Regions from separate parts of the Methylobacterium marchantiae genome, predicted to be linked through region 3. Evidence: riboswitches for the same ligand, from Rfam matches in the RefSeq annotation. Region 3 holds a riboswitch; each other region holds the start of a gene.
The links. Region 3 has a riboswitch for cobalamin ahead of ACFQ4G_RS02560 (TonB-dependent receptor). Riboswitches for the same ligand answer to the same signal wherever they lie in the genome.

Region 1: linked by a shared signal. The riboswitch ahead of ACFQ4G_RS00925 (CbtB domain-containing protein) and the one ahead of ACFQ4G_RS02560 (TonB-dependent receptor) in region 3 are both predicted to bind cobalamin.
Region 2: linked by a shared signal. The riboswitch ahead of ACFQ4G_RS09215 (TonB-dependent receptor) and the one ahead of ACFQ4G_RS02560 (TonB-dependent receptor) in region 3 are both predicted to bind cobalamin.

The regions. Positions count from the first base shown of each region.
Region 1 covers NZ_JBHTND010000001.1:186,186-196,210, forward strand. The annotation lists gene ACFQ4G_RS00900 (hypothetical protein) at 1-1,345, opposite strand, end outside; gene cobN (cobaltochelatase subunit CobN) at 1,342-4,716, opposite strand; gene cobW (cobalamin biosynthesis protein CobW) at 4,877-5,911, opposite strand; gene ACFQ4G_RS00915 (DUF1636 family protein) at 5,908-6,342, opposite strand; gene ACFQ4G_RS00920 (CbtA family protein) at 6,335-7,114, opposite strand; gene ACFQ4G_RS00925 (CbtB domain-containing protein) at 7,144-7,320, opposite strand; cobalamin riboswitch at 7,376-7,569, opposite strand; gene cobU (bifunctional adenosylcobinamide kinase/adenosylcobinamide-phosphate guanylyltransferase) at 7,655-8,188, shown strand; gene cobO (cob(I)yrinic acid a,c-diamide adenosyltransferase) at 8,200-8,805, shown strand; gene ACFQ4G_RS00940 (hypothetical protein) at 8,841-9,509, shown strand; gene ACFQ4G_RS00945 (cobyric acid synthase) at 9,555-10,025, shown strand, end outside.
Region 2 covers NZ_JBHTND010000010.1:30,509-40,533, reverse strand. The annotation lists gene ACFQ4G_RS09235 (MFS transporter) at 1-333, shown strand, start outside; gene ACFQ4G_RS09230 (ABC transporter substrate-binding protein) at 350-1,219, shown strand; gene fhuB (Fe(3+)-hydroxamate ABC transporter permease FhuB) at 1,212-3,230, shown strand; gene ACFQ4G_RS09220 (TonB-dependent siderophore receptor) at 3,482-5,878, shown strand; cobalamin riboswitch at 5,979-6,182, shown strand; gene ACFQ4G_RS09215 (TonB-dependent receptor) at 6,473-8,674, shown strand; gene ACFQ4G_RS09210 (PepSY domain-containing protein) at 8,689-10,025, shown strand, end outside.
Region 3 covers NZ_JBHTND010000002.1:228,814-238,838, forward strand. The annotation lists gene mdoH (glucans biosynthesis glucosyltransferase MdoH) at 1-392, opposite strand, end outside; gene ACFQ4G_RS02550 (glucan biosynthesis protein) at 649-2,124, shown strand; gene ACFQ4G_RS02555 (catalase family protein) at 2,293-3,396, shown strand; cobalamin riboswitch at 3,480-3,683, shown strand; gene ACFQ4G_RS02560 (TonB-dependent receptor) at 3,795-5,948, shown strand; partial or broken gene ACFQ4G_RS02565 (hypothetical protein) at 6,101-7,209, opposite strand; gene ACFQ4G_RS02570 (Tex family protein) at 7,442-9,775, shown strand; gene ACFQ4G_RS02575 (L-serine ammonia-lyase) at 9,835-10,025, opposite strand, start outside.

The DNA.
Region 1 (10,025 bases), on a different contig from region 3:
CGTCGAAAGTGAGGAGCGTCGCCGGCAACGTATCGGGTCGGCCGCCGATGACGATGCCATAGAGGCCGTCGCGCCCGACGAGGGTGAGCGATGCGGCACCCGGATGGGCGCAGCCTTTCGCGCAGCCGGACACATGAGCCGAGAGGCCCATCGCCGCGAAGGGCCGGAAGGCCTGTGCCAGCCGGGCCGCGTCGACGAGGGTCGGAGTCGATCCGGAAGCGCATGCCGGCGCGCCGGGGCAGGCGGCGATGCTCCCGCGCGGATCGTCGGGCTCGGTGATGAAGAGGAAGGCGAGGGCGTCGCGGGCACCACGGGCCGCTGCCCCATCCGACGCGACGAGGGCGAAGCCACGGGACGGTGCGAGATGGATGTCGCTTCCCATTGCCTCCGCACGATCTGCGAGGCGATCGAGGGCGCTCGCCGTGAGTCGGCCGAACGGTGCGTCGAGGAGGATGGCGGTTCGTCCGTCGGACAACGGCGTGAGGCCGGCGGATGGCGACCGTGCCGGCAGGGACATCGGTCCCGGCTGCAGGCCCAGGGAAGCGGCGAGCTTCGCTCGCTCCTCAGCCGGGATGTCCCGCATCCGCCGCTGGCCGCTTCCTACGAGCGCATGCAATGTCCCCGCGACGACGTCTGGTACGCGATCCGCATCGATTTCGGCGAACCATTCCGAATCGGCAAGGGCGAGCGCGACCCGGCCGGGGGCCACGACCACCACGCGAAGGTCGGCTTCCGTCTCTGACAGGCCGGCTCCCCCTTCCCGGACATTCGCAGCGTGAGCGGAGGACGATCCGGGATCCAAGGCGAGAATGGGCCGCGCCAGCGGCTCCTGAACCATGGCGCCCGAACATCGACGCTGCGAGACCTCTTCGACTGGGCTCCGCTCGTGCTCCGCCCGTCCGGGGAAGATGCCGGGGATGGCCGATGTGACGATGACGATGGTTTTGGCCGGCAGTCCGGGGATGCCGAGGCCGATCGCTTCAATCGTCGCCGCGAGTGCCATCACCTCGGGCGGCGCCAGCGGCGCGGTCAGGGTCAGGCGCTGCGGGCCGCCATCGTCGCGGACATCGCCGAGGCCGGCGCCGTCGAGCCAGCGAGAGAGCGGCTCGGCGGTCTCGTCTGAGACGCCCCTGATCTGCAGGTTCGCCCGCGCTGTGACGTCGATATGGCCGTTGCCGTGGCGCCGGGCCCCGTCGGCGATCGCACGTGCCTGCGCCGGGGAGAGGATTCCCAGCGGCGGGTGGATGCGGGCGAGCAGTCCGTCGCCGGTGGGCATCGGGCGGGCCAGGCTTGGGCACCAGCCCCGGCGCGACGGTTCTGGCAAGACGCGGCGCGGGGCGCTCATTCGGCGGCCTCCGGCATCAGTTCGTCGGCGGCCATGGCGTTGCGGCGGGTGGTCCAGAGGCCGCGGCGGCGGGCATCGTCGAACCGCTCGAGGATGGCGCGGGCCGCATCCGGATTGGCCGCGCGCAGGACGTCGAACGTGTCGAGGTCGGCGATCATCGCGCCGTAGAGCCGGTCGAGATCCGCGTCGGAGACGGCATCGGTGGTGGCGGCGAGCACGAACACCGCATCGATCCCCTGCGCCAGTTCTTGCGCGCCGCGATAGCCGTGGCGCAGCTGCGCCGCGATCCAGCGCGGATTGGAGAGTTTGGCGCCGATGAGCCGGGCGGCATCCTCGCGGGCGGTCCGGGCTTTCGGGGTCTCGGGGTCGGCCACGTCGAGGCTGTAGAGCGCGGGTACTGCGCCGGTGAGGGCGGCGGCCGAGGCGAACCCGCCCATGGCCTCCACTGCGGCGTCGCCGTCGAGGAGATCGCGTTCGGCGACGTCGAAGGCGTGGACATAGGCGTCGGCCTGCGCGACGCGGGCGGTGAAGCCGGCATCCGCCGCATCCTGCTGGCCGCCATAGGCATGCGAGGTGGCATCGAGATAGGCTCGGCCGAGTTCTTCGCGACTCTGCCATTGCCCGTCGAGGGCGAGTTCGCCGGCGCCGGCTCCGTAACGGCCGGGTGCGGCACCGTAGACGCGGGCCGAGGCCTCGCCCCGGCGGCGCGCGGCGGCGAGCGGGTTCTCCGCATCCTCCTCGTCGCGTCCGGCCACGGCGTCGGCGGCGCGGGCGAGGAGCGACAGGGTCTCGGGGAACGTGTCGCGGAACGCGCCGGAGACCCGCATGGTCACGTCGATCCGGGGCCGGTCGAGAAGGGCGAGGGGCAGCACCTCGAAACCGGTGACGCGGGTGGAGGCGTGGTCCCAGGTCGGGCGGACGCCCATCAGCGCGAGGGCGTGGGCCACGTCCTCGCCGCCGGTGCGCAGGGTCGGCGAGGCCCAGAGATCCATGACGATGCGGGCCGGATACTCGCCCTCGTCCTGAAGATAGCGCCGCACAACGGCGTCGGCGGCCCTGGCTCCGAGCAGGGCGGCGGCCCGCGTCGGCAGGCTGCGCGGATCGAGGGTCGTGAGGTTGCGCCCGGTGGGCATCACGTCGGTGCGCCCGCGCGAGGGCGACCCGGCGGGGCCGGGAGGAACGAAGCGCCCGTCGAGGGCCGCGAGCAGCCCCGCCCGCTCGCCCGCCGCGCAGGCCCTCACGCTGTCTGGTGCATCGTCGGGGGCATCGCCGAAGACGTGCAGCCCGTCGCGGGTGGTCACTTCGCCGAGATCGCACAGATGGGCGTCGAGGGCGGTGAGAGCGTCGGCCATCGGCGTGTCCGCGTCGATTCCGGCGCCCGAGAGCAGGCCGGCATCGCGTGCGTCGTCGAGGATCGCGCGGGCGATGATCTCGGCCCGGCGGGGATCGAGCACGCTCGCCGAGGAATATTCCTCCACGAGTTCGCGCAGGCGGGCCGCTTCGGGCGTCAGCCCGGCGCATTCGGTCTGCGGCGTCAGGTGGCCGAGGGCGATGCCGCCGAGCCGGCGCTTCACCGGAGCCGCCTCGCCGGGATCGTCGACGATGAACGGGTAGATCACGGGGAGGTGCCCGATCGCCCGCGCCGGCCAGCATGTCGGCGACAGTGCCACCGCCTTGCCCGGCAACCACTCGGTGGTGCCGTGGGTACCGAGATGGATCAGTGCGTCGAATCGCTGGCGCAATCCGAGATGGAAGGCGAGATAGGCATGGGTCGGCGGCTCGTCGGGATCGTGATAGCCCGCCTTCCGGTCGGCAGCCCGGCCGCGGTCGGGCTGGAGGAAGACGGCGAGGCCTCCGAGGCCGGCGCCGTGCGCCGTCACCTCGGGATGCGATCTTGAACAACAGGGAGAGCCGGTGAGCACCATCGCGAAGCGGAACGCCCCCTCGACGCAGAAAGGGTCGGATTCCGGCTTCCCCCAGCGCTGCTCGAGCGTGTCGCGCTCCTCCTGCGACAGCGTGGCGAGCCAGCCGCGATAGGCGACGAGCGGCACGGCGAAAGTCGGCGCTTCCTTCGTCAGCCCGCGCATCAGCACATCCGGCTCCGGCAGGTTTCCGACCGCATATCCGGCGTGCCGCAGCACCTCCGCGATGGCTCGTGCGCTCGCCGGCGTGTCGAGCCCCACGGCGAAGCCTGCCCGCCCGCCTCGGGCAGGATAGTCGGACAGGACGAGGGCAAGGCGGCGCTCGCTTCGCGGGCGGTGCTTCAGCGCGATCCAGGCAGAGGCGCGGTCGGCCAGGGCCGCGATCCCGGCGGGAAAGGGGACGGCGCGGCGTTCGCTGAAGCCGTCGGTCTCCGGCCCGTCCTCCTTGAACGAGATCGGGAAGCCCGCGAGGCGCCCGTCGAACTCCGGAAGAGCCACCTGCATGGCGAGGTCGGCGGCGTTCATGCCCCGCGCCGAGGCCTCCCAGGCGTTCTTCGCCGCACCGATGGTGAAGGCCTGGAGGATGGGAACGTCGACGGCGTCGAGGACGAAGCTGGTATCCTCGCGCGCCGAGAAGGCTGTGGCCGCGATGACGATGTCGGGCCGGCGCGACGCGATCGAGCCTCGCACGACGTCGAGGGCGGCCGGGTCCTTCAGGCTCGCCACCGCCATGGTGACTGTTCCGATGCCGCGCTCTCCGAGCGCGGCGGCCACTTCTACCATCGGTCTTGTGTCGCCGCCGAGCACGGCCGAACGGTAGACGAGGAGAAGGGCGAGAGGGCGATGCAATCCAGCGGCCGCGAGCGCGATCTCCGCGGATACAGGGCCGCAGCCGGAGCACCAGGCGAAGCCCCTCGGCAGGGCGATCGGGGGCGCCGCATCGAGGCCATATCCGATCTCCTGCGCCAGCCGCCGGAGCATCTGGCGCAGGTTGTCGGTTCCCCCGGCGCGGCAGTACTTCTCAAGCGTCTCGACGAGATCGGACGGGACCGTGGAATAGGCGGTGAGGCGCGGATCCGGCTTGTCGCAGCCGGGAATCACCACGAGCTTGACGCCGCCGGCACGGGCCGCCGTGGCGGCCCGCTCGATGCCGTAGCGCCAGTAATCGAGGCCGCCCAGACAGCGGATGACGACGATCTTCGAGCGCGCGATGACGCCGTCCACGTAGAGATCGACGGACATCGGGTGTCGCAGCCGCGCGAGTTTGGTGAGGCGCAGGGTCGGGAAACCGTCCCCGGCCGCGTCCCGCTCGGCCGCGTGGGCGCCGGCCAGCCCCGATAGGTCGGAATCGGTGAAGGACAGGAACACGATGTCCCCGGGCGCCTGGCCCAGATCGATGGCGGCCTCGCCCTCGTCGAGGCTGACCGTGTCGACGCGAATCAGATGCATGGCGGGCGCCGCGCGGCGCTTGCAGGCGCCGGCGCCTCGGGGCGAGGGCGCCTGCCGGAACAGCCGCTAGCCTGGATGGGGTCGGCAGGGCCCAAAACCAACGCCGCCGCGCGCCACGAAGGGCGCAGTGACGCTCGTTCGCGCAGGCGCATGAGCGGCCTCATCCCGCCAGGGCGGATGCCACCGCCGCCTGATCGAAGCCTTTGAGCCCGATCACGACGAGGCGGCCGTCCCGGTTCTCGCTTGCCCGCCATGGGCGGTCGTAATGATGGGCGATGCGTGCGCCGACACCCTGGACCACGAGACGCATCGGCTTGCCGGTGACCTCGGCGAAGCCCTTGATCCGCAGCACGCCCTTCGTCTCGGCGGCACGGGCCACGCGGGCGGCGAGATCTTCGGCACTGGCGGTGGACGAAACCGGGATCGCCACGGAATCGAAATCGTCGTGATCGTGGTCTTCCCCTTCGCCGTGATGCGAGGGGCGGGCGTCGAGGTCGTCCTCGGCTGCGGCGCCGAGGCCGAGGATCACGCGCGGATCGAGGCGACCATGCTCGGATTCGACCATCTTCACCGCGCGGGGCAATTGGCGCTCGACTTCGGCACGGACCTTGGCCTTGCCGGCCTCGTCGAGGAGGTCGGCCTTGTTCATCACGAGGAGGTCGGCGCAGAGGAGCTGGTCCTCGAATACCTCTTCCAACGGGTTGTCGTGGTCGACGCTGGCATCATCCGCGCGCTGGGCGGCGAGGGCCGCCGGATCGTCGGCGAAGAAACCGGCGGCGACGGCAGGGCCGTCGATCACCGCGATGACCCCGTCCACCGTCACCCGCGAACGGATCGCCGGCCAGTGGAAGGCCTGGACCAGGGGCTTCGGCAGGGCAAGGCCCGACGTCTCGATCAGGATGTGCTCGGGCGGGTCGGCCCGGTCGAGGAGCTTGTTGAGGGCCGGAACGAAATCGTCGGCCACGGTGCAGCAGATGCAACCGTTTGCGAGCTCGACGATGTCCTCGTCCTGGCAGCCCTCGATGCCGCAGGCCGCGAGGAACGACCCGTCGAAGCCGATATCGCCGAATTCGTTGACGATGATGGCCAGCCGCCGTCCGCCGGCATTCTCCACGAGGTGGCGCACGAGGGTCGTCTTCCCGGCTCCGAGGAAGCCGGTGACGATGGTGCAGGGGATCTTCTCGACGATGCTCATTCGGCGGCGTCCGGAATTCTGACCGCGTGACGCGGGGGAAACGGGGGGATGCGGGCGACGACGCCTTTGCGGAACGCCTCCGGCCGTGCCTTCCAGGGCACGATGCCGTCCGGGGTCTCCGCATACAGGCCGATGCCCGCGAGGATGGTCCTGGCGGATTCGATAGGGTCGAGATCGCCGTAGACGTAGGTCCAGCGGCCTTCGGAGGCCACGGCGACGGTGCAGGGGCGTTTGCAGACCGAGAGACATTCCGTGCTCTCTACCCTGACGTTTGATGAAACGGTCTCCGCGACCGCTTCCCTCAGGGCCGACAGCAGCAGCGCGCCGGCACGAGGCTCGGACGGATCACCTGCAGCGCGACAGGTGGCGCAGACGTAGAGGACGACGGGATCGCCGGCCCCGACGCCGTTTGCGGTGCCGTCGTCAGGCACGGGACGCCACCGCGATCTTCCGCCCGAAGCTGTTCCACGCCCACCCGAAAGCCAGGCCGATCACTGCCCAGAACACGAAAGCGATGCCGAGCGAGCGCGCGGCGAACTGTGCCGCATAGCCTGGCGGCAGGGCGGAGGCGGTGTGGCTGGTCTCCGGCGCGCCGGCCAGATGGGGCGCCACGAGCAGCACGATGCCGCCTGCGATGGCGATGGAGGACCGGCGGATCGCGATGAGGTACAGCCCCATGGCGGTGGCCGCCGCGGTCATGATCCACCAGAACTGGCGTTCGGCCAGCGGGGCCGCCTCCATGCCGGGAAGCTCGGGAGGCAGGCCGAGTGCCGGTGCAAGGGCGACGGCGAGGAAGCCGGCGATGGCGAAGCGCAGGCCTATTTCCGGGTTCGGTTCGCGTCCGCAGGCGATCAGCGCCGCGCCGAGAAGCAGCGCATAGCCGACGCCGCCGACGAGGGTGGCGAGGGCCGTGAAGGCCATGCGCGGGAGGCCGGGGCCCGGCTGCCAAGCCGGAGCGACCTCGCCGCCTTCGACACCTTCCGTTTTTCCGCCATGCTCGTGGCTCGAATGCGCGCGGATGATGAGGGAGGCCGGAGACGCGTCGCGCGGCATCCAGTGCGCCGCCGGTGCGGTGGCTTCACCGCTCTCGTAGCGCTCCGCCGCGATGATCAGCGGCGAGGTGAGGGCGAGCTGAAGTCCCGTCGCGACCACAGCCGCGAGGAAGCCGGCGACCAGGGCCGCCGACACGAGCCGGATAATCATGAGGTGGGTCCTGCCTGAGCGCGAGGCGGTCAGTGGCAGGGGAAGTTCTGGGCGTGCCGGAAATCGTGGGCTGCGTTGTGCAGCGCCATCGCCGGAGCGAAGCCGGCCATGAAAACGAGGCCGAGGCCGAGGAAAGCGGCCATGAGCACCGCGCCGAGGCGCTCGTTGCTGCGGATGCCGGTCAGGACGAGGGTGTTGGTCGTCATCGTGTCATGTCTCCGGCCGCCCCGCCGGCGGCGTTCGAGAATCGAGCGGGAGGACAGATGTCCCCTTCGGAAGGCAGGTCTCCTGGCTCGCGGGTCGTCCGTTCCTGCCGCCTTCCCGGATCGCTCCAGTGGCCGATGGCAGGCCCGTCTCCGCTCACAGTTGCGGGGGCAGCTGCGGTTTCAGGCGCGAGCCCTCACCGCATTCCCTTTTCACCCCGTCGCCGGGGCACCGTCCGAACCTCGCTTCTACGCGCTCGCGCGAGCGCTGACAACGCGCCGTCAGGACGTTTTAACGGCTTTGACCACGCGCCGTGATTTCGCGCTAAAGGGAGCCATGCGGCAGCTTCCTCCCCGACTGACTCTGGTGCTCGGCGGCGCCCGTTCCGGCAAGAGCCTCCACGCCGAGCGGCTGATCGAATCCTGCCCTGCACCCTGGCTCTACCTCGCCACCGCACAGGCCTGGGACGACGAGATGCGGGAGCGCATCGCCCTTCACAGATCTCGCCGATCGGCCGGATGGATCACGCGGGACGTGCCCGTCGACCTGGCCGAGGCCGTCGCCGCATCGACCGGGCCGGTGCTGGTCGATTGCCTGACCCTCTGGCTGACCAATTTGATCCTGTCCGAGGCTGACAGCGAGGTAGCGACCGCGGCCCTGATCGAGGCGTTCGATCGGACGCCGGGGCCGGTGGTGCTGGTCGGCAACGAGGTCGGGCTCGGCATCGTGCCGGACAACGCGCTGGCCCGTCGCTTCCGCGACGCGGCGGGGCGTTTGCACCAGCGCCTCGCCGCGCGGGCCGACCATGTGGTGTTCATGGTGGCGGGGCTGCCGATGATCGTGAAACCCCAACCGGGAGCGAGCGCATGAACGACGCGGACATGAGCGATGCGGAGGCCGACCGTCACCGCGAGAAGATGGAGAAGCGCAAGGCCGTTCAGGACGCGGAGGTCGCGGAGAAGACGATCGAGAAAGGGCTCCTCATCGTCAATACCGGCCCTGGCAAGGGCAAGACCACGGCGGGACTCGGCCTCGTCCTGCGAGCGCTCGGCCATGGCTGGCGGGTGGGCGTGGTCCAGTTCATCAAGGGCGCCTGGGACACCGGCGAGAAACACGCGCTGAAGGCTTTCGGCGACCGGATCGAGTGGCATACGCTCGGCGAGGGCTTCACCTGGGAGACCCAGGACAAGGCCCGCGACATCGCCGCCGCGGAGCAGGCCTGGGCCAAGGCCGAGGAGCTGATGGCCGACCCGACCATTCGCCTCGTCCTCCTCGACGAACTCAACATCGCGCTCCGCTACGACTACCTGCCCATCGACGCAGTGGTCGCCGCCTTCCGCGCGCGCCGGTCCGACCTCCACGTCATCGTCACCGGCCGCAACGCAAAGCCGGCCCTCGTCGAGGCCGCCGACCTCGTCACCGAGATGGGCAGCGTCAAACACCACTTCTCCGCGGGCGTGAAGGCGCAGGAGGGGATCGAGTTCTGATGCGGGTGTTCTTCGTTGCGCTCGGACTGTTGGTCATGAGTGGCGTTCAGCAGGTTCGCTCCGAGTCCGTCCCCTCATGGCCCGACACCTATCTCGGTCGCGTCGAGGCGCTCGCGGTGATGGAGGGGCTCAACGCGAGGCTTCTGGCGAGTCGCAGCGCCACGGCGACGCTGGAAGGCTGGTGTTCCGAGCACGGCATGGCGCCGACGCCACGACTCGCAGCGACCCTCCTGCGAGACGTGGACAAGCCCGCCTCCGAGGAGACGCGACGGCGACTTGCGGCCGGACCGGAGACTGTCCTGAAGTATCGCCGCGTCCGGCTCGCCTGCGGCGACCACGTCCTGTCGGAAGCCGACAACTGGTATGTGCCCGAGCGGCTGACGCCTGAGATGAACCGCCTCCTCGAGACGACCGACACGCCCTTCGGCAGGGCGGTCCAGGCGCTGGGAGCCACGCGCCAGACGATCGGCGCGGACATCCTGTGGCATCCCCTCCCGCCCGGATGGGACCAGGCGGCTCCACCCGCATCCGCATGCGGTACCCTCGCGATTCCCGACCGCCTCTTCAGCCATCGCGCCGTCCTGTTCACGGCGGAGCGGGTGCCGTTCTCGGAGGTGGTGGAAACCTACGCTGCCGCCATCCTCGATTTCCGCCGGGCCGCGCGGCCTGACGATCCTGCCTGTGCCTCGCCGTCACGACCGTGATAGGGCTCGCGACGCCTTCCCTCTCGCCGGACCCGATCTGAACGCATGACCGCCCGCGCCTTCATGATCCAGGGCACCGGCTCGGATGTCGGCAAGTCGCTGATCGTCGCGGGCCTGTGCCGGGCCTTCACGCAACGCGGGCTGACGGTGCGGCCGTTCAAGCCGCAGAACATGTCGAACAATGCCGCCGTCACCGCCGATGGCGGCGAGATCGGCCGGGCGCAGGCCTTGCAGGCGCGGGCTTCCCGCGTGGCGCCCTCCATCCACATGAACCCAGTCCTGCTGAAGCCCCAGAGCGAGACCGGCTCGCAGGTCGTGGTTCAGGGCCGCATGGTCGGAACGGCGAAGGCGAGGGACTTTCAGGCCTGGAAGCCGAGGCTGCTGGCCTCCGTTCTGGAGAGTTTCGATCATCTGAAGGCTGAGGCCGACCTCGTCATCGTCGAGGGTGCCGGCTCGGCTTCGGAGGTCAACCTGCGCAAGGGCGACATCGCCAATATGGGCTTTGCCCGGGCCACC
Region 2 (10,025 bases), on a different contig from region 3:
ATTTGCCTCGCCGCATTGGGTGGCGCGGCGAGCCTCGCCGGTATCCTGCGTGCCGCCCTGATCCAGCGCGCGACACCAGACGCGATGCTCGGTCGCGTCTCGAGCCTGTGGGTTTTGGAGGAGGCGATCGGGCCCGCCCTCGGCGGCATGCAGGCGGGGACCACAGCCCATCTCGCCTCCGCCCGGATCGCCATGGTGGCCGGCGGTGGCCTGTGCCTCGCCATCACCGCCGCCATCGCGGCCCTCACCCCTGCGCTCGGGCGTGCCAGCCTGGCACCGGAGGCGAAGGCACTGCCGGGCAGCGTCGACATGGCTGCAGTCGATGTCCGGTAGGCAGGCGGCCGCGGGATTGGCAGCCTTCCTCCTTCTTTTACTGGGTGCTCTTCCTGTCCGTGCGCAGGGGGGGGCAGCACAGCCCCGCGTCGCTGCCCTCGACTGGAGCGCCGTGGAACTGCTCCTCGGCCTCGGCATCGTGCCGATCGCGGTGACGCAGCCCGAGAACTACAACCGGACCGTTGTCGCGCCGGCTCTTCCCGAAGGCGTGATCGATCTCGGCCTCGTGGTCGAGCCGAACCTCGAATTGCTGGCGAGCCTGAAACCGGACCTGATCCTCGCCAACCCGATCCAGGTTGCGACGCAGGGCGCCTTCCTGTCGCGCATCGCACCGACGGAAGCGGTTTCCATCGCCAACGCGGCAGGTGACCCCTACGAACGGGCGAAGGCGGAGACCATGCGCATCGCCATGCGCCTCGGCAGGGTCGAGCAGGCCAGGGCCCTGGAGGCGCGGACCGAGGCGATCCTCGCCGAGGCGGCGGCGAGCGCCTGCCCCGGCGACCGGCGCCCAGCCTACCTCGTCTGGATCGTCGACCACCGCAACATCGTGGTCTATGGCCGCAGCAGCCTGTTCCAGACGGTGCTCGACCGCCTGCATATCCGGAACGCCTGGACGGGTGCCAGCAACGCGTCCGGCTTCACGGCGGTGGGGATCGAACAACTCGCAGCCGGCTCGGCGGATGCGCGCATCGTCCATATCGGGCCGATCCGATCCGATGCGGCCAAGGCGCTCGCCGGCAGCCTACTCTGGCAGGCCCTTCCGGCGGTGCGGGACCACCATGTCGACGTGCTGGAACCGGTCTGGTTCTACGGCGGTCTACCTGCCATCGCGCGTTTCGCCGAGCTGATGGCTGGCCTCTCGAAACGGGATTGTCCTCGTGGCTGAGGTGAAGCTGGCGGAACCGGGCCTAGATGCCCTCTCGTCGCCCCGGTCTCGGATCGGCGGGACGGCACTCCTCATCGGCACGGTGGCTCTCGTCGCGGGGCTCATCACCCTGCGGACACTCACGGCCGACATGGCGCTCGGGCCCGCGCTGAAGGCGTTGTGGAGCCCCGACCGGAACGACATCGCCCAGCTCGTCCTGCACGAGAGCGTTCTGCCGCGGATCGTCACTGCATGGCTCGCCGGTGCCGCCCTCGCTCTGTCGGGGACGGTGCTGCAGCAGGTGCTGCGCAACCCGCTCGCCTCCTCCTCGACGCTGGGCATCTCGGCGGGCGCGCAGCTCGCTCTGGCGCTGGCCTCCCTGTTCGCGCCCGGCCTGTTCTCACAGGGCAGGGAGGCTGTGGCGCTCTCCGGCTCCGCCCTGGCGGTGTTCGCGGTCTTCGCGCTGGGGCGTGCCAAGGGCTTTGCCCCCCTCGGGCTGCTGCTGGCCGGCCTCGTGGTCGAACTCTATTGCGGGGCGATCCAGACTCTCCTCGTCGTCCTGCATCAGGAGCGGCTGTTCGGCCTGTTCATCTGGGGCGCGGGCTCGCTCGCCATGAATGATTGGACCGCCCCGGCCTATCTCGCACCCCGCCTCGCGACAGCGGCCATCCTGATGGCGTCGATGGTGCGGCCCCTCGCGGTGCTCGACCTCGACGATGCCAATGCCAGGAGCCTCGGGCTCTCGCTCGGCCGCATTCGGTTCCTCGCCGTGGCGGTGGCCGTGGCCCTCGGCGGCTTCGTCGTGGCGGGTGTGGGCGTCATCGGCTTCGTCGGCTTCGCCGCGCCGATCCTGGTCCGCCTCACCGGCACGCGCACCCTGCGCGACCGCCTCGTCGCCGCGTCGCTCCTCGGCGGGGCCATGCTCTGGCTCACGGATTCGATCGTTCTCGCGGCGACTCCCATCGTCCAATTGCCGACCGGCGCGCTCGCCGCCCTCGTCGGCGTGCCGATGCTGCTCTGGCTGCTGCCGCGTCTGCGCGGCGTCGGGTCGCTGCATCATCCGGATCGGGCCGCCTCTGTCCGGATCGCGCGGCCCTGGCGAATGGTCCTCGTGGGCGCTGTCTCGCTCGGCCTTCTCGCAGGCATTGCCCTGACCCTCGGCCGTGATACGGCCGGCTGGCACTGGAGCGTCGGAGACGGCCTCGAAGAGGTGCTGCCCTGGCGCCTGCCCCGCATCGCCGCGTCCCTGGCGGCGGGCGCGATGCTGGCCATTGCCGGTACCCTTCTGCAGCGTCTCACAGGCAATCCGCTGGCGAGCCCCGAAGTGCTCGGGATCAGTTCCGGGGCGGCCCTCGGCCTCGTCGCCGTCACCGTCATCCTCGGGACGCCGGACCGGATGGCGCTGCTCGGCGCCGGCAGCCTCGGTGCGCTCGCGACTCTGGCTGCGATCCTGAGGCTCGGCCGTCGCCCCGATACCGTGCCCGAACAGATGCTCCTCGCCGGGATCGGCCTCACCACGGGCTTTGCCGCTCTGCTGACGATCCTGATGATCAGCGGAGATCCCTCCGTGGTGATGCTGCTGGGATGGGCGGCGGGCTCCACGGCGCGCGTCACGCCGGAAGACGCCGTGGCCGCTCTCGCGATCCTCGTCCTGGGGGCCGCCTGCCTTCCGGCGATGACGCGCTGGCTCGACCTCCTGCCCCTCGGCGATCAGACCGGCCGCTCGCTGGGCCTCGATCTGCGGCGCAGCCGCCTCGCGATTCTCGCGATGGCGGCGATCCTCACCACTGCTGCCACCTTGGTAGCGGGGCCGTTGAGCTTCGTCGGCCTCGTCGCGCCACAAGTGGCGCGCCTATCGGGCCTCACCCGTGCAGCGCCGCAACTCGCCGGCGCCGCGATCATCGGTGCGCTGATCATGGTCACGGCGGATTTCGTCGGGCGGATGGCCTTCTTCCCCTACCAGCTCCCCGCCGGATTGGTGGCGACCCTCGTCGGCGGACCCTTCCTGATGTGGTTGCTGGGCCGCCGCTGACCATCCAGTCGCGGCTCCATCGCGCGTTTTCAATTGAGCTATTCTAAAGAAAGAATGTGTTCCTGGGGCCACGCCAGCAGAACTTCCACCTTCGCAGTACAACTTCGTCTTGCTGACAAAGACGCCGTGTGGATTTGTCTTGGTGAGACGCAATCTTTGTTTTGAATCGTTCTACGCGATGCCCCTGCCGGGAAATCTCGCTCTTTCATGCTCAGATGTGCGCTGCATTTTCGACGATCAAGGTCTTCTCTATGTCTGATGGCACGCCGCTTTCCTCCGGCAGGTTCTCGCGCAAAGCCCGTTACAGCGCACGTTCCCTGGCGGGCGTCTCGACCGTGGCGATGCTTGCCATGGCGACCGGCTTGTGGAGCGAGGCGGCCCTCGCCCAGGCGGCTGCCGGGACCGGCAGCGCCTCGGTGCAGCTCGATACGCTCTCGGTTCAGGGATCGGGAAGTGGTCTGGGAAGCGGAAACGGCGGTGGCGTGACCGCGGCGAATTCCTATGTGGTCCCCAGGACGAATTCGGGGACCAAGACCGATGCACCTCTGCGCGAGATACCTCAATCTGTTTCGGTGGTCACACAAAAGCAGCTTGAGGATCGTGGCGCGGAGAACCTCGCGGATGCGCTGGCCTACAGCGCCGGCATCGTCTCGTCACCTCAGGGCCAGGACGGTCGCTTCGATCAATTGATCATTCGCGGTTTCGACCAGACCCAGCGCGGCATCTACAAGGATGGCTTGCGCCTTCCGCAGACGAGCTTCTCGGGCTTTCCGATAGAACCCTACGGAGTCGAACGTATCGATGTGCTGCGCGGGCCGACCTCTGGCCTGTTCGGGCTCAACGATCCGGGCGGTCTCGTGAATTTCATCACAAAGAAGCCGACAGCCGTGCCGCTGCGGGAAATATTCGGCTCATATGGCAGCTTTAACCGCAAGCAGTTCGGCTTTGATCTCGGTGGTCCGGTGAATCCGGAGAAGACCATCCTCTACCGCATTACCGGCCTTCTTCGAGAGGGCGGCACGCAAGTCGACTATACTGATCTCGACCGGATCTATATTGCTCCCGCCGTGACCTTTGTACCTTCGGCCGATACCAGCCTGACGGTGCTCGGCAACTACCAGAAGGATCGCACCGGCGATACCTTCCGCGCTATTCCGCGCGAGTACACCAACGGCAGCAATCCCTATAAGGCGCAGTTGCGCAGTCGCTTCCTTGGGGAGCCGGGCTTCTCGCGCTTCCTCGCCGAGCATTTCGAGGGTGGCTACCAGTTCTCCCATCGGTTCGACGATCAGTGGATCGTGCGCCAGAACCTACGCTACGCTCACGCTTCGACGGATTATAATGCGATCTACTCCACCGCCATCACGCCTGGGATGCCCAATCTCATAAACCGCGAGGCCCAGACTTGGCGCGAGGATTACGGCGTCTTTACCGTCGACACCCAGATCCAGCATGATTCGCAGTTTGATTACATTAAGAATACCGCTTTGCTAGGAATAGATTACAGCAAGATCAACAACAAGAGCGACCAATTCGGCGGTACTAGTTTCGCACTGCTCGGCATCGGACCCTTCGTCGGCCCTCTCGACATCCTCAACCCCGTCTACGGACAGCCCGTCGCCCAACTTCCGCGCTCACTCCTATCACGGCTTGAGCAGGAGCAGGTCGGCGTCTATGCTCAAGATCAAGTGAAATTCTACGATCGCTGGCTGCTCAGCATGAACGCCCGCTACGATTGGGTGACCACGAAGACGGCGGCACAAAATCCGGTCATTGATGCCGTTCGTCAGCAACTCGACAGCTTCGGGGTTCCCAACGGCATTCCGACGACCTTCGGCGCGAACCAAGACGCCCAATCCTATAGCGGCCGGATCGGGCTCTCGTATCTATTCGACAACGGCCTGACGCCTTACGTCTCGGCTGCCCGCTCGTTCAACGTGCTGCCGGTCTTCCTGCAGACCAGCACGACGGCAAATGTTCCCGGCATTGGTCCAGTTCCGCTGACCTACAACATCACGCCGGCGAAGCCCGAGATCGGCGAGACCATCGAAGCCGGTGTAAAGTTCCAGCCGCCGGGCCAGGCGACATCGGTCCTCTTCTCCGTGTTCAACACGAAGAAGACCAATGCGCTATTCTTCAACCCGAACGATCCGTTGCAGCAGGCCTTCTACCAGAATGGCGAGATCGAGGTGCGGGGCTTCGAGAGCGAAGCAACCGTGGACCTGCTCGATGGTCTGAAGCTGATTTCGTCGCTCACGGTCCTGCAGGCCGAAGTGACGAAGGACGATGCACCCATCGGCAATCTGAGTGCAGTCGGTAAGCGACCGATCCAGGTGCCGAACTTCACCGCCGCCACGTGGCTCGATTACACGATCCAGACCGGGCTGTTCCGCGGGGTCGGAATCGGCGGCGGCTTTCGTTACATTGGAGACACGTTCGGCGACTCGCAGAACACAATCCGCGTGCCGGATTACGTCCTGTTGGACGCCTCCATCCGATACACCTACGAGAATTGGCGCTTCCAAGTCGCTGCCAATAACCTAACGGACCGCGTCTATGTCGGCACCTGCTCGCAACAGATCAACTTCGTGGGGTGCAACTATGGCGAAGGCCGCCGCATCACCGGTTCCGTGACGTACCGCTGGTGAGTGATAGACATCCGATGAGAAGAGGCCCCGGATCGCAAGGTCCGGGGCTTTTTCTTGAGAGAGTGTTGCCCGGGCGTCGTTGACGCGATTGTCCACGCTCGGCTAGCTTGGCCATGACGGTTCCTCTTCGGAGGATCAAAAGGGAACGCGGTGAGGATCTCGATGGTCCGATGCCGCGGCTGCCCCCGCAACTGTAAGCGGCGAGCCCATCATCAACACGTCACTGGAGGCTCCAGCTTCTGGGAAGACGATGAGAGGGCGGTGACCCGCGAGCCAGGAGACCTGCCGTCAGTCGTGGTCACACGCGAAACGCATCGGGCGGGGTGCCCTGGTGGGGTGTCGGAGCGTGCGCTCGCGTGCAGGAACCGGCTTCGTTCGCGGTGACGTGCCACTGCGCTGAGCCGCGCCTGCCGTCTGCCTGCGATGTCCGATCGTTTCCGTTCCAATCTCGTTCTCGTTGAGCCGTGCGACCCGACCGCAAGGTCACGTTCGCGCAGTTTCCGTGCGATCGATACATTGTAACGTTATAACATTTGATCTATCGAAGTGGATCGCTGCCGCCGGCCTGCCTTAACTCCGGTTATCCCGATCATCATGACGTCTCCAACCTCCTCCGGCGCTCCTCGACCCACACAGCTGCCATCGTCTGCGGCCAGTCGCACTGGCCCCATCCTCCTCTCGCTCCTCGCCTCGACCCTGCTCGCCGGGGCGGCGCGAGGCGAGGACGCCGTCACTCTCGACCAGCTAACGGTGGAGGGAAGCGGCCCGAGCCTCACGCGGGCGAACCCCGTCGGGCTCAACCTTGCCACACCGTCGCGCAGCGCCAGCCGCCTCGGCCTGACGCCACTGGAGACTCCGGCGAGCCTCGACATCATAAGCGGCGAGACCGCCCGCATCCGAGGCCAGAACACGGTGGTCGAGGCGGTGACGCAGAACGCCACCGGCATCACCACCATCGCCTCGCCGGGCAACGGCAACGGCGCCTTCTCCAGCCGGGGCTTCGCCGGGCCGAACTCGATCCAGCAGCTTTACGACGGCACCCGCCTGTTCGTCGGCGCCGGCACCGTGACCTTCCCGTTCGATACCTGGAATGTGGAGCGGATCGAGGTGCTGCGCGGCCCGGCCTCGGTGCTCTACGGCGACGGCGCCATCGGCGGCGTCGTCAACGTGGTCTCGAAGAAGCCGAGCTTCACGCCGATCCATGCCGCCCGCGTCGCCACCGGCTCGGACGGCCTCGCGCGTCTCGCCCTTGATCTCGGCGGTCCCATCGGCGACACGGTAGCCTATCGCCTCAACGTCAGCGGCAACCGAGACGGCGGCTGGCTCAGCCCGAACGGCGATTTCCGCAACCTTGCGGTCTCCGGCGCCCTGCTGTTCCAGCTCACCCCCGATCTCGCGGTGACGCTCAGCCACGATCTCGGGTATCAGGAGCCCGCCCGCTACTGGGGCACGCCGCTGGTGGACGGAAAGATCGTCCAGGCCCTCCGGTTCAACAACTACAACGTCAACGGAGCCAAGATCACCTGGGCCGACAACTGGACCCAGCTCAAGACCGAGTGGACGCCGTCTGCCGACATCACCATCCGCAACACCGCTTACCGCCTGCAGAGCCGGCGCCACTGGCTCGATGTCGAGCAGTACAGATTCAACCGCGCCACCGGGCTCATCGACAGGTCCAGCTATACCGAAATCTACCACCAGCAGGAGCAGGTCGGGAACCGCTTCGACGCGGCGTTCAAGGGCAACGTATTCGGCTTCCGCAACGAGTTCGCCGTCGGCTTCGACGTGAACCACGTCGATTTCCGCCACACCAACAACTTCTCCAGCGCGGGCGGCAGCCTCGTCACCAGCGTCGACCCGTTCAATTACGATCCCGGCCAGTTCTCGGCCAATGGCCGCGCGAGCCCAGCCTATGCCACCAGCACCAACCAGGCCTCGGTCTTCGCCGAGAACCGACTGATCCTCAGCGACCAACTCTCCTTCCTCACCGGCGTGCGCTTCGACGCGCCGACCCTGCACCGCCGCAATCTCCAGACCGGAGCGACTTTCGAACGCTCGTTCGAGGCCCTGAGCTATCGCTTCGGCCTCGTCTACAACCCGACCCCGGATTCGGCCCTCTACGTGCAATACGCCACCGCCACCGATCCGGTGGGAAGCCTAATTAGCCTGTCGCAATCGCTCGCCAATTTCGCTCTCGCCACCGGCGAGCAGATCGAGGTCGGGGCCAAAGGCCTCGCGCTGAACGGCGCCCTCGAATGGACGCTCGCCGGCTACCGCATCGTCAAGGACAACCTGATCTCGGCGGTGCCGGGTCAGCCCATGCTCTCGACCCAGGTCGGTCAGCAATCCTCGCACGGGGTGGAGGGCGCCATTGTCCTGCGCCTGTCCGACGGCTGGCGCATCGACGCCAATCTCGCGCTCCTGCATGCGCAATATGACGAGTTCCGGGAGGGGGCGGTCTCCTATGCCGGCAACCAGCCCGTCGACGTACCTCAGCGCGTCGCCAATGTCTGGCTCAACTGGGCGTTTGCCCGTGATTGGGAAGCCCGGATCGGCATCCAGAACATCGGCCGCGTCTTCAGCGATTTCGGCAATACCGCCCCGCGGCCCGAATACACCCTTGCCCATCTCGGCCTCGACCATCAGGTCACCCCGGCCTCGCGCCTGAGTCTCAGGGTCTACAACCTGTTCGACAAGACCTACGCGATCAGCGGTAACGCCGTGGACGGGATCGGCACCAATTGGATCCTCGGACGGCCGCGCTCGTTCGAGGTCGCCTACAGCGTCGCGTGGTGAGCCTGCTCAAACCGATGAAGCGATGGCTGGTCCTCGGCCACCGCTGGCTCGGAATCGGCACGGGCGCGCTCTTCGCCCTCTGGATCGGCTCCGGGCTGGTGATGCTCTACGTGCCGTTCCCGAGCCTCACCGAGGCCGAGCGCCTCGCTCGGCTGCGGCCGATTCAATGGGGCGAGGTCGCGATCCTGCCGGACGACGCCCTGTCGGCGGCCGGACTGTCCCGCATGCCTCGCAGGCTCGATCTGGAGATGCGCGGCGACGAGCCCGTCTACCGGCTGTCGGCCTTGGACGGTCGCCGCGTCACGATCTCCGCCCGTACCGGAGCGGTACTCGGCGGCATCGATGCTGAGGCGGCCCTGCGTTTCGCGGGCGCGGGTCCGGCCGGATCTGTGGAGGTGGTGGATCGCGACCAGTGGACGGTGACCGCCCGATACGATCCGCTTCGACCCTTCCTGAAGGTCGCGTTGAACGACGCGGCCGGAACCGAGCTCTACGTCTCGCAGGTGACGGGCGAGATCACCCTCGACACGACGCGGTTCGAGCGCGGCTGGAACTGGGTCGGCTCCGTCACCCACTGGATCTACCTCACGCCGCTCCGCGCCCGCGTCGACCTCTGGCGCGACGTGGTGTTGTGGATCTCGGGCACCGCCGCGGTCACGGCCCTGGCCGGGCTCGTTCTCGGCATCTGGCGCCTGCGCCTCAGGCGTCGCTACACCAGGGGGCGCATCACGCCCTATCGCGGACTGGCGCGCTGGCACCATCTCGCCGGGCTCGCCGGCGGCATCGGGCTCACCACCTTCATCGTCAGTGGCTGGCTCTCCATGAACCCGAATCGCTGGTTCACCTCCCTCGCACCACCCGCCGACCTGCGCGAGGCCTATGCCGGGGCGCCGAGCCCTATCGGTATCGACGCCGACGGATTGGGCGAGATCGCTGCGAAGGCCCCCTTCGGCCTGCATTGGCAGCGGATCGGTGGACGCTGGGTGGTGCTCGGGCTCGCCGGGGCTGGAACGCGAGTTGTCGGAGAGGCTCCCGGCGAGGCTGCGATCCTTGCTGCGGCCAGTCACGCAATGGCGGGTATGAGACGGGAGAGCGCGGAGAGCCTGGACCGCCACGATCTGTATTGGTCGGCTCTCACGAGCGGGACGCTCCCGATCCTGCGCCTGCGCTTTTCCGACCCGGACGCGACCTGGCTGCATATCGATCCACGGAGCGGCGAGATCCTCAACCGGCTCGACCGCTCGGGCCGCATCAACCGCTGGCTGTTCACGGCCCTTCACCGCCTCGACCTGCCGGTTCTCGTCGGCCACCCGCCGGCGAGGACCACGGCGCAATGGCTGCTGAACCTCCT
Region 3 (10,025 bases):
ATCGCGACCACGGCGGCCGTGCGGCTCCGGCCGGAGGCGGTGGCGGGCACGGTGGCGGAGCGGATCTCGATGGCGGATTTGGCGGTATCGCCGAGACCGGCCGCCACGAGCCCGTAGACATATTGCCAGGCGACGAAGGATTGCCACGCCATCACGAGGCAGAACAGCACCAGCACGGCCCAGCCGAGTACGCCTTCGGGACGACCATAGGCGGCGAGGGCGAGCCAGGAGATCGCCGCGGCGGTGGCGAGTGTGGGCACCGCCAGCAGGAGCCGTCGCCCGAGGAAGGACGGCGTCTCGAGCGAGGGTGTCTCGCCGGACTCTCTGCCGGGAATCGAAGGGGTCGGGATTCCGGCCGGGGATGCGTCGTGCGACAACCGTGTGATGGACATGGGGCGCGGGACACTCGATCGAGGCTGAAGAGGGCCGTCTTCCGTCACGAAGACCTTCCGTCAAGAAGATCAAAGGGCATCGATGACACGGGACGACGGTGGCGACGAGCTTTCGGGGCGCGATACCTTCTCGCGGCGGCAGACCTTGCGAACCGCGCTGAGCGTGGCCGCGGGCCTGGCAATTCCTAGTGCCGTCGACCTGAATACCGCCAGAACGATGGCCGCCGACACGGCCGACCCGCTGCGGGACGGGCCGATGACCTTTGAGGGTGTCACGGAGCAGGCCCGCCGCCTCGCCGCCGCGCCCTACCGGCCCTCTGCCGACGACCTCCCGGCTTCTCTCGCGAGCCTCAGCTACGATGGGTATCGGGCGATCACCTTCCGGCCCGATGCGGCCCCCAGGCTCGGCGATTCGTTCTCACTGCAACTGTTCCATCGCGGCTTCCTGCAGAGGAAGCGCGTCGCCCTGTTCCTTCAGCCCCCGGACGGTCCGCCGCAGCCGATCCTCTACCGGTCCAGCCTGTTCGACCTCGGCTCGGGCTTGGCCGGACAGGATTTTCCGAGCGATCTCGGCTTTGCCGGCTTCCGTCTGCACTACGCATTCGACGATGCGAAGCCGGCTCATCAAGAAGAATTCCTGGTCTTCCTCGGAGCGTCCTATTTCCGGCTGAGAGGAAAGACGCAGGAATACGGCCTCTCGGCACGCGGCGCCGCCATCCAGACGGGCGGTCCCGGGGCGGAGGAATTTCCGGATTTCACGGCTTTCTGGATCTGTGAGCCGAAAGCGGAAGCTCGCGCCGTCACCATCCTGGCGCTCCTCGACTCACCGAGTCTCGCAGGCGCCTATCGGTTCGATGTCCATCCGGGTGAGACCTCGCGCATGGTGGTCACCGCCTCGCTGCATCCGCGTGCCGCGATTCCGCGCCTCGGCCTCGCTCCTCTCACCAGCATGTTCCTGCATGGCGAGAATGGACCAGGGGCGGGCGGCGCCCAGCCCTTCGACGATTTCAGGCCCCAGGTCCATGATTCCGACGGGCTGGTGGTCTCCACCAGGGACGACCGGCTATGGCGGCCGCTCACCAACGGACGGCGCGATCCGCAGATCTCGGCCTTCCAGGTAGATCCCCTCGACGGGTTCGGACTCCTCCAGCGCGAAAGAAATTTTGCCGCCTACCTGGATGTCCAGGCGCGTCACGAGGCCCGGCCCGGCCTGTGGGTCACGCCGCAGGCCGGGTTCGGCGTCGGCGCGGTGCAGCTCTTCGAGATACCCTCGCGCGAGGAATACATGGACAACGTCGTCGCCGCCTTCGTGCCGGCGGCACCGGTTGCCGGCGGTGGTGCCCTCGACCTCGCCTACACCCTCTCCACCGTCGGTGGCGAACCGGACACGGCCGTACTGAGCGCCCTTGCCAGGGTGGTCTCAACCCGCGTCGGCTCGGCGGAAAGACTGCGCCCGACCACGCCGCCGAGCCCGGAGCGACGTCTCTACGTCGTCGATTTCGAGGGGCCGGGACTGCCTGCCGGCCACGACGAAAGCCTTGCGGCGGAGGTCTCGGCCAGTCTCGGCACCATGGTCGACCCGGTGGTGGAGCGGGTTCCCCAGACGGGCGGCTGGCGCCTCTATGTGGAATGGCGGCCCCCGGTCCCACGACCGCCCGGCGACATCATTTTGCGGGCACGACTCATGCGCTTCGGTCGCCCGATCAGCGAGACCTGGGACAACGTGGCCTGATCACCGCTGGAGGAACTCACAACTCGGCGAGGCGTCGCAGGGATCGGAACGGAGGCTCCGATCGGGGATTCTCCCTTGGAACACCACCGAGTTGCGGAGCCGGCAGTTTCCTGAGTGCCTTCGAAGCGCTCGGGGCGCGGCTTCTGCCTTCCCCCGGAGTCAGGCCCCTTGGCGATCAACACCCCCTACCTGCGCTACACCCCCACCGTCGAGACACCAGAATCCGACGAGGCCGAGACCAGCAGATCCCTGAACGAGACCATGCGCTCCATCAGCGAGACGACCCTCGCGGATGGCGGCCATGCCATCCGCAGCGTTCACGCCAAGGCGCATGGCGCGCTGAAGGCCGAACTGAGCGTGGCCGCCGACCTGCCCCCCGAACTGGCGCAGGGCCTGTTCGCGAAGCCGGGCCGCTATCCCGTAGTGATGCGGTTCTCGACCATCCCCGGCGATATTCTGGACGACAGCGTCTCCACCCCGCGCGGCGTGGCGATCAAGATCGTCGGCGTCGAGGGTGAGCGTCTCGAAGGATCGGAGGGGGATGCCACCCAGGATTTCGTGCTCGTCAACGGCCCGGCATTCTCGGCGCCGGGACCGAAGCAGTTCCTCTCGACGCTGAAGCTCCTCGCCAAGACCACCGACCGGGCGGAGGGCCTGAAGAAGGTCGCCTCTGCCGCCCTGCGCGGCGTGCAGAGCGCCGTCGTGGCCACCACCGGCTCGCCGAGCCCGACCCTCGCGACATTGGGCGGACAGGCCGAGACGCATATTCTCGGCGACAGCTTCTACAGTCAGGTCCCGCTTCGCTTCGGCGACCACATCGCCAAGATCTCGCTGGCTCCGGTCTCGCCCGAACTGAAGGCGCTCGCGAGCGCGCCCCTCGCCGACACGAGCGCCCCGAACGCGATTCGAGAGGCGGTGCTGGAGCATTTCCGTCGGCATGGCGGCACCTGGGAGTTGCGGGCGCAACTCTGCCTGAACCTGGACGACATGCCGGTGGAGGACGCCTCCGTGGTTTGGCCCGAGGAGGCGAGCTCCTACCGCACCATCGCCACGCTCATGGCCGCACCGCAGATCAGCTGGAGCGAGGCCCGCGCGGCCTTCGTCGATGACGGCCTGTCCTTCAGCCCATGGCACGGGCTCGCCGCGCACCGGCCGCTCGGCGGGATCATGCGCATGCGCAAATCGGCCTACGAGATGGGCAAGCGCTTCCGGGCGGAGAAGAACGGCCGGATCATCGAAGAGCCGAAGAGCCTCGAATCGCTGCCGGAGTGACGCCGGACGTTGCCGCGATGCGACAGGGCCACGGCGATGGTCGGTGAGGGAGAATCTTGCAATTGACCGTCCCGTCAGCCTCGACCTAGCGTGGCCATGACGGTTCCTCTTCGGAGGATCAAAAGGGAACGCGGTGAGGATCTCGATGGTCCGATGCCGCGGCTGCCCCCGCAACTGTAAGCGGCGAGCCCATCATCAACACGTCACTGGAGGCTCCGGCTTCTGGGAAGACGATGAGAGGGCGGTGACCCGCGAGCCAGGAGACCTGCCGTCAGTCGTGGTCACACGCGAAACGCATCGGGCGGGGTGCCCTGGTGGGGTGTCGGAGCGTGCGCTCGCGTGCACGGATCGGCTTCGTTCGCGGTGACGTGCCACAGCCGTCGCCCGAGGTTCCTCCCGTGTCCGCCTCTCCTCCACGCGTTCTCCCTCCCCTCTTCGTCGTCGCACTCCTGACGTCCTGCTCATCGGCCCTTGCCCAGGCCGGACCGGGAAACACCACCGAGGCGACACTGTCGGAGCTCTCGGTGGCCGCCGACATGCAGACTGCCTCTCCAGTCGCCGGCCCAGGATTCGGCGGGGCGACGGGAGGAGCCGGCGGCGCCGAGGCATTCGGCGCTCTTTCTGCTCCTGCGCTGACGTCGAGTTCCGGCGTGATCACAGGCAAGGTTCTCAACGACCGTCCAATCACCCGGCCCGGCGAGGTGCTGGAGGCGGTGCCCGGCCTCATCGTCACGCAGCATTCGGGGGAGGGGAAGGCCAACCAGTACTTCCTGCGCGGCTTCAACCTCGACCATGGCAGCGACATCGCCATCACCATCGACGGCATGCCCGCCAACATGCGCACCCATGCCCACGGCCAGGGCTATGCCGACATCAACTTCCTCATTCCCGAACTCGTCGGCGCGGTCGAATTCCACAAGGGTCCGTATTTCGCCCGGGACGGGGATTTCGCTTCCGCCGGATCGGTGCGGATCGACACGATCGATGCGGTGCCGCGCAATCTCGCGCTGACCTCCATCGGCAGCTTCGGCTACAAGCGGGCGCTCACCATCGCCTCGGCTCCTTTAGGGGAGGGGACCCTCCTCACGGCGGGTGAAGCGCAGGTCTATGACGGCCCCTGGGTGGTGCCGGACGCGATCCGCAAGCTCAACGGCGTGGCGCGCTACAGCCAGGGCACCGCCCTCGACGGGTTCTCCCTCACCGGCATGGCCTATTCCAACCGCTGGACGGCGACGAACCAGATTCCGCAGCGGGCCATTTCCGAAGGCCTGATCGGCCGTTTCGGCACCCTCGATCCCACCGATGGCGGCGAGGCGAGCCGCCTGTCGCTGTCCGGGCGCTGGAGCCGGTCGGACGAAGGCGGCGTCACCCGCGCCAGCGCCTATGTCATCCGCTCGAACCTCAACCTGTTCAACAACTTCACCTATTTTCTCAACGATCCGGTCAATGGCGACCAGTTCCGCCAGCTCGACCGGCGCACCGTCGCCGGCGGCGAGATCGCCCGGGTGTTCAAGGGCGAGCTGTTCGGTCTTTCCATGGAGAACGAGATCGGCGTGCAGACCCGGTTCGACGACATCCATGTCGGCCTGTTCAACACGCGATCGCGGGTCTCGCTCTCCACCGTTCGCGACGACCGGGTGCAGGAGGGCAGCGCCGCCCTGTATTTCGAGAACCGCCTGCGCTGGACCGACTGGCTGCGCACCAGCGTCGGTGTCCGCGCCGACGCCTACGACGCCACCGTGCGATCGGACAACCCGCTGAACTCGGGCAAGGCGCGGGACGGCATCGTCAGCCCCAAGCTGGGCGTGGTGTTCGGGCCCTGGATCGAGACCGAGCTGTTCGTGAATTACGGCGAGGGCTTCCATTCCAACGATGCCCGCGGTGCCACCATCACCGTCGATCCGGGCAATCCCCTGTTTCCCCTCGACCGGGTGCCGCTGCTGGTGCGCTCGGTGGGCTCGGAAGTCGGCATCCGCAACCGCTCCATCGCCGGCCTCGAATCGACGGTGACCCTGTTCCAGCTCGATTTCGACTCCGAGAACCTCTTCATCGGCGATGCCGGCACCACCGAGCCGAGCCGCCCGAGCCGCCGCACCGGCATCGAATGGACCAACCACTACGCGGTGACGCCCTGGCTCGCCCTGGACGGCGACCTCACCGTGACGCATGCCCGCTTCGCAGACCGCGATCCGGCCGGAAGCCGCATTCCCGCCGCGCCCACCGCCATCGCGGCGGCCGGCTTCACACTGGGCGAGTCACTCGGCTGGTTTGGCACGATGCGGCTTCGCTATTTCGGCCCGCGCCCGCTGATCGAGGACAATTCCGTCCGCTCGAAGCCCACCACCCTGGTGAACGGCCGCATCGGCTACAATTTCGAGAACGGCGTCACGGTGCAGCTCGACATTCTCAACCTGCTCAACGTCAAGGCGAGCCAGATCGATTATTTTTATGAGTCACGGCTGCGCGGCGAACCGGCGGGCGGAGTGGCGGACACACATCTGCATCCGGTGGAACCGATGGCGGTTCGGTTGACAGTGGCGGGGCGATTTTGAGGAAATCGCTTGGGTCGAGAAGCCGATCCGATGGGCGTCACATTCTTGGGCCATCGCCCATTCTGAGGTTTAGCGGGGCCAGAACCAGTCATCCCCCGTCACTTCGATGACGGTCTGGTCGAGTCGAAAGCTGCCCTCGCAGCTCTGGGCACCTACGGCCCCACCCGCTTGCGCACCACCATCTCCCCCTTGAACACGAACTTCTGCGCGCGCTTGCCGGTGTCCACCTCCGTGGTGAACACGTTGCCCCGGCTGTCCACGGCGAGGTTGTGGACCCAGTGGAAGTCGCCCGCCATGCGGCCGTTGCGGCCGAAGGCGCCGAGCACTTCGCCGGTATCGCGCTTGAGCGTACGGACCTCGTTGTTGGCGCCGTCCGCGTTGAGGAGGTAGGTCTGGTCGGGGTCGGGCCAGAGCGCCAGTTCCCAGACGGAGCCGTTGGCGCGGGTGGTCTTCTCCACGAAGAACTCCTTCACGAAGCTGCCGTCGCGGCGGAACACCTGGACCCGGTCGTTGGCCCGGTCGCAGACATAGACCAGCCCGTCGCGGGCGATCTGGACGCAATGGACCGGGTTGCGGAATTGCTGCGCCGGTGCGGCGGCCGGGTCGTAGGCGGGCAGGATCTCGTCGGTGGGCGGCTTGCCGTAGGCGCCCCACATCCGCTTGAACGCTCCGGTCTCGGCATCGAACACGATGACCCGGTGGTTGAAGTAGCCGTCGGCGACGAAGAGCTCGTTGGTCTCCGGGTCCACCTGCATGGCGGCGGGCCGTCCGAGGCGGGTCGTGTCGAGGCTGTTGGTCTGCGGACCCTGCTTGCCGATCTGCAGGAGGAACTTGCCCTCCGGCGTGAATTTCAGGATCAGCCCATCCTGTTCGCCGTTGCCCGCCAGCCAGACGAAACCCTTGTGGTCGATATGGATGCCGTGCTCGTTCTGGGGCCAGTCATAGCCCTCGCCCGGACCGCCCCAGGAGCGGATCAGGGTGCCGTCCTGGTCGAAGACCAGCACGGGAGGAGCGGGGTGGCAGCATTTGGTGCGCGGCGGGTCGAGGCTCGCCGCCTTCTCGTCGTCGGTTAGGGAGCGGGGCCGCTGCACCACCCAGACATGGTCCTCGGCATCCACGGCGACGCCGGAGGCCTGGCCCATGATCCAGTCGTTCGGCAGGGGCTTGGGCCAGGCCGGATCGACCTGGAAGGTCGGGGGTCCGCCGAGGCCGCGCCTGAAAAGGCGACGACGAACGCGGCCAGAGCAAGCCTGAGCCTCATGCGATTCTCTCCCTGACCCCATATTCTTCCGACAAGTTTCCGCTGCGACGAACCCCTTGTCCATTGCAGGCAAGCGTGATCCGCGGCCTCTATCGCGACAATCGGTATCGACAGGGGGGGCTTTGTCACGAACACATCGGCCCCGGAGCCTGGCGGGGCGATGGGACGCGGTTTGACCGCTCTCCGGCCTGGCCTGTAGACACCGCGGCCCCTTCACGCGCGCGAGGAATCCATGGCCGCCATCACTGCAACCATCGCGGCGGAGCTCAAGGTCGCCGAGCGGCAGGTGATCGCGGCCGTCGAACTCCTCGACGGGGGATCGACGGTGCCGTTCATCGCGCGCTACCGCAAGGAGGTCACTGGCGGCCTCGACGATGCCCAGCTGCGCGATCTGGAGGAGCGCCTCGCCTATCTCCGCGACCTGGAGGCGCGCCGCGCCGCCATCCTCGAGAGCATCGAGGGCCAGGGCAAGCTCGACTCGGCCTTGAAGGCCCGCATCCTCGGGGCCGACACCAAGGCGCGGCTCGAAGATCTCTACCTGCCGTTCAAGGTGAAGCGCCGCACCAAGGCTCAGGCCGCCCGGGAGGCCGGGCTCGGTCCGCTGGCCGAGGCCTTGCTCGCCCATCCCGACCGCGCGCCCGAGCAAGCGGCGGCAGGCTTCGTCGATGCGGGCAAGGGCGTCGCCGATGTCGAGGCCGCGCTGGAGGGGGCGCGAACCATCCTCATCGAGCGGTTCGGCGAGGATCCCGAACTCGTCGGCAATCTGCGCGACACGGTCTGGCAGCGCGGCCGGATGACCTCCGTCGTCAGGAAGGGCAAGGAAGCGGCGGGCGAGAAGTTCGCCGACTATTTCGACTTCTCCGAACCTTTGACCCGTCTGCCCTCGCACCGCATCCTGGCTTTGTACCGGGGCGAGAAGGAGGAAATCCTCGACCTCGACATCACCGATGCCCCCGGCGACGCGGCCGAGAAGGGCGTACCCTCCTGGCAGGAGCTGCGCATCGCTCGCGCCTTCCGCATCGGCGATCATGGCCGGCCGGGCGACCGTTTCCTGATGGAGACCGTACGCCGGACCTGGCGCACCAAGCTGAAACCCGCCCTCGACACCGACCTGAGATCACGCCTGCGGCAAGTGGCCGAGACCGGCGCGGTGAGCGTCTTTGCCGGCAACCTGCGCGACCTGCTGCTCGCCGCTCCCGCCGGGGCGCGTCCGACCCTTGGCCTCGATCCGGGCTTCCGCACCGGGGTGAAGGTCGCTGTGGTCGATGCCACCGGCAAGGTCGCGGCCACTGACGTGATCTACCCGCACGAGCCGCGCCGCGACTGGAACGGCGCAGTCGGTTCGCTGGCTAAGTTGTGTCGCGAGCACAAGGTCGAACTCATCGCCATCGGCAACGGCACCGCCTCGCGGGAGACCGACAAGCTCGCCGCCGAACTCATCGCCAAGCAGCCCGAACTCAAGCTGACCACGGTGATGGTGTCCGAGGCCGGCGCCTCGGTCTACTCGGCCTCCGCCTATGCCAGTGCCGAATTGCCGGGCCTCGACGTGACCCTGCGCGGGGCGGTCTCCATCGCGCGGCGCCTGCAGGATCCGCTGGCCGAACTGGTGAAGATCGAACCGAAGGCCATCGGCGTCGGGCAGTACCAGCACGACCTCGCCGAGGGGCAATTGTCCAAGGCTCTCGATGCGGTGGTGGAGGATTGCGTGAACGGGGTCGGCGTCGACGTGAACATCGCCTCCGCACCTCTCCTCGCCCGCGTTTCCGGCCTGTCCGAGCGGGTGGCGGCCAACATCGTGGCGACGCGGGACGAGAAAGGGCCGTTCCGCACCCGCACCAGCCTCAAGAAAGTCGCGGGTCTCGGACCCAAGGCCTACGAACTCTCCGCCGGCTTCCTGCGCATCCGCGGCGGCGACGATCCGCTCGACGCATCCGGCGTGCATCCGGAAGCCTATCCGGTGGTGCGCCGCATCCTCGCCGCCGCCGGGCAGCCCATTCATGCCGTCATCGGCAACGGCCCGGTCCTGAGGCGTCTCGACCCGAAGCGCTTCACCGACGAGACTTTCGGCCTGCCCACCGTCACTGACATCCTGGCGGAGCTGGAAAAGCCCGGCCGCGACCCGCGCCCGGCCTTCAAGACCGCGACCTTCCAGGACGGGGTGGAGAAGATCTCGGACCTCAAGCCCGGCATGCGCCTCGAAGGCGTGGTGACCAACGTCGCCGCCTTCGGCGCCTTCGTCGATATCGGAGTCCACCAGGACGGCCTCGTCCACATTTCGGTCCTGGCCGACCGCTTCGTGAAGGATCCGCGCGAGGTGGTGAAGCCCGGCGACGTGGTGCAGGTCCGCGTCGTCGAAGTGGACGCCAATCGCAAGCGCATCGCACTCAGCATGCGCTCGGAGGAGGCAGGTACGTCGCGACCGGGGCGATCCGATGACCGCTCGTCCTCTTCACGGCCCCCGCCGAGACCCATGCCGGCCCCGGCGCCACGCGGACCGGCCCCCGACGGCGCGTTTGCCGAGGCCCTGCGCCGGGCGGCGGAGGGGAAGGACCGGGGACGCCGCTGACGATTGCGCGCACTCTTCTTCTCCTCGCAGGCGGCGGGGAGAGGGGATGCGCTTCCCCCTCAGCACGCCGCCACGTTCACGGCGAGACCGCCCAGTGAGGTCTCCTTGTACTTCGCCTGCATGTCGTGGCCGGTCTGGCGCATGGTCTCGATGACCTCGTCGAGGGAGACGCGGTGGATGCCGTCGCCGCGCAGGGCCAAGGAAGCGGCCACCACCGCCTTGTTGGCCCCGAAGGCGTTGCGCTCGATGC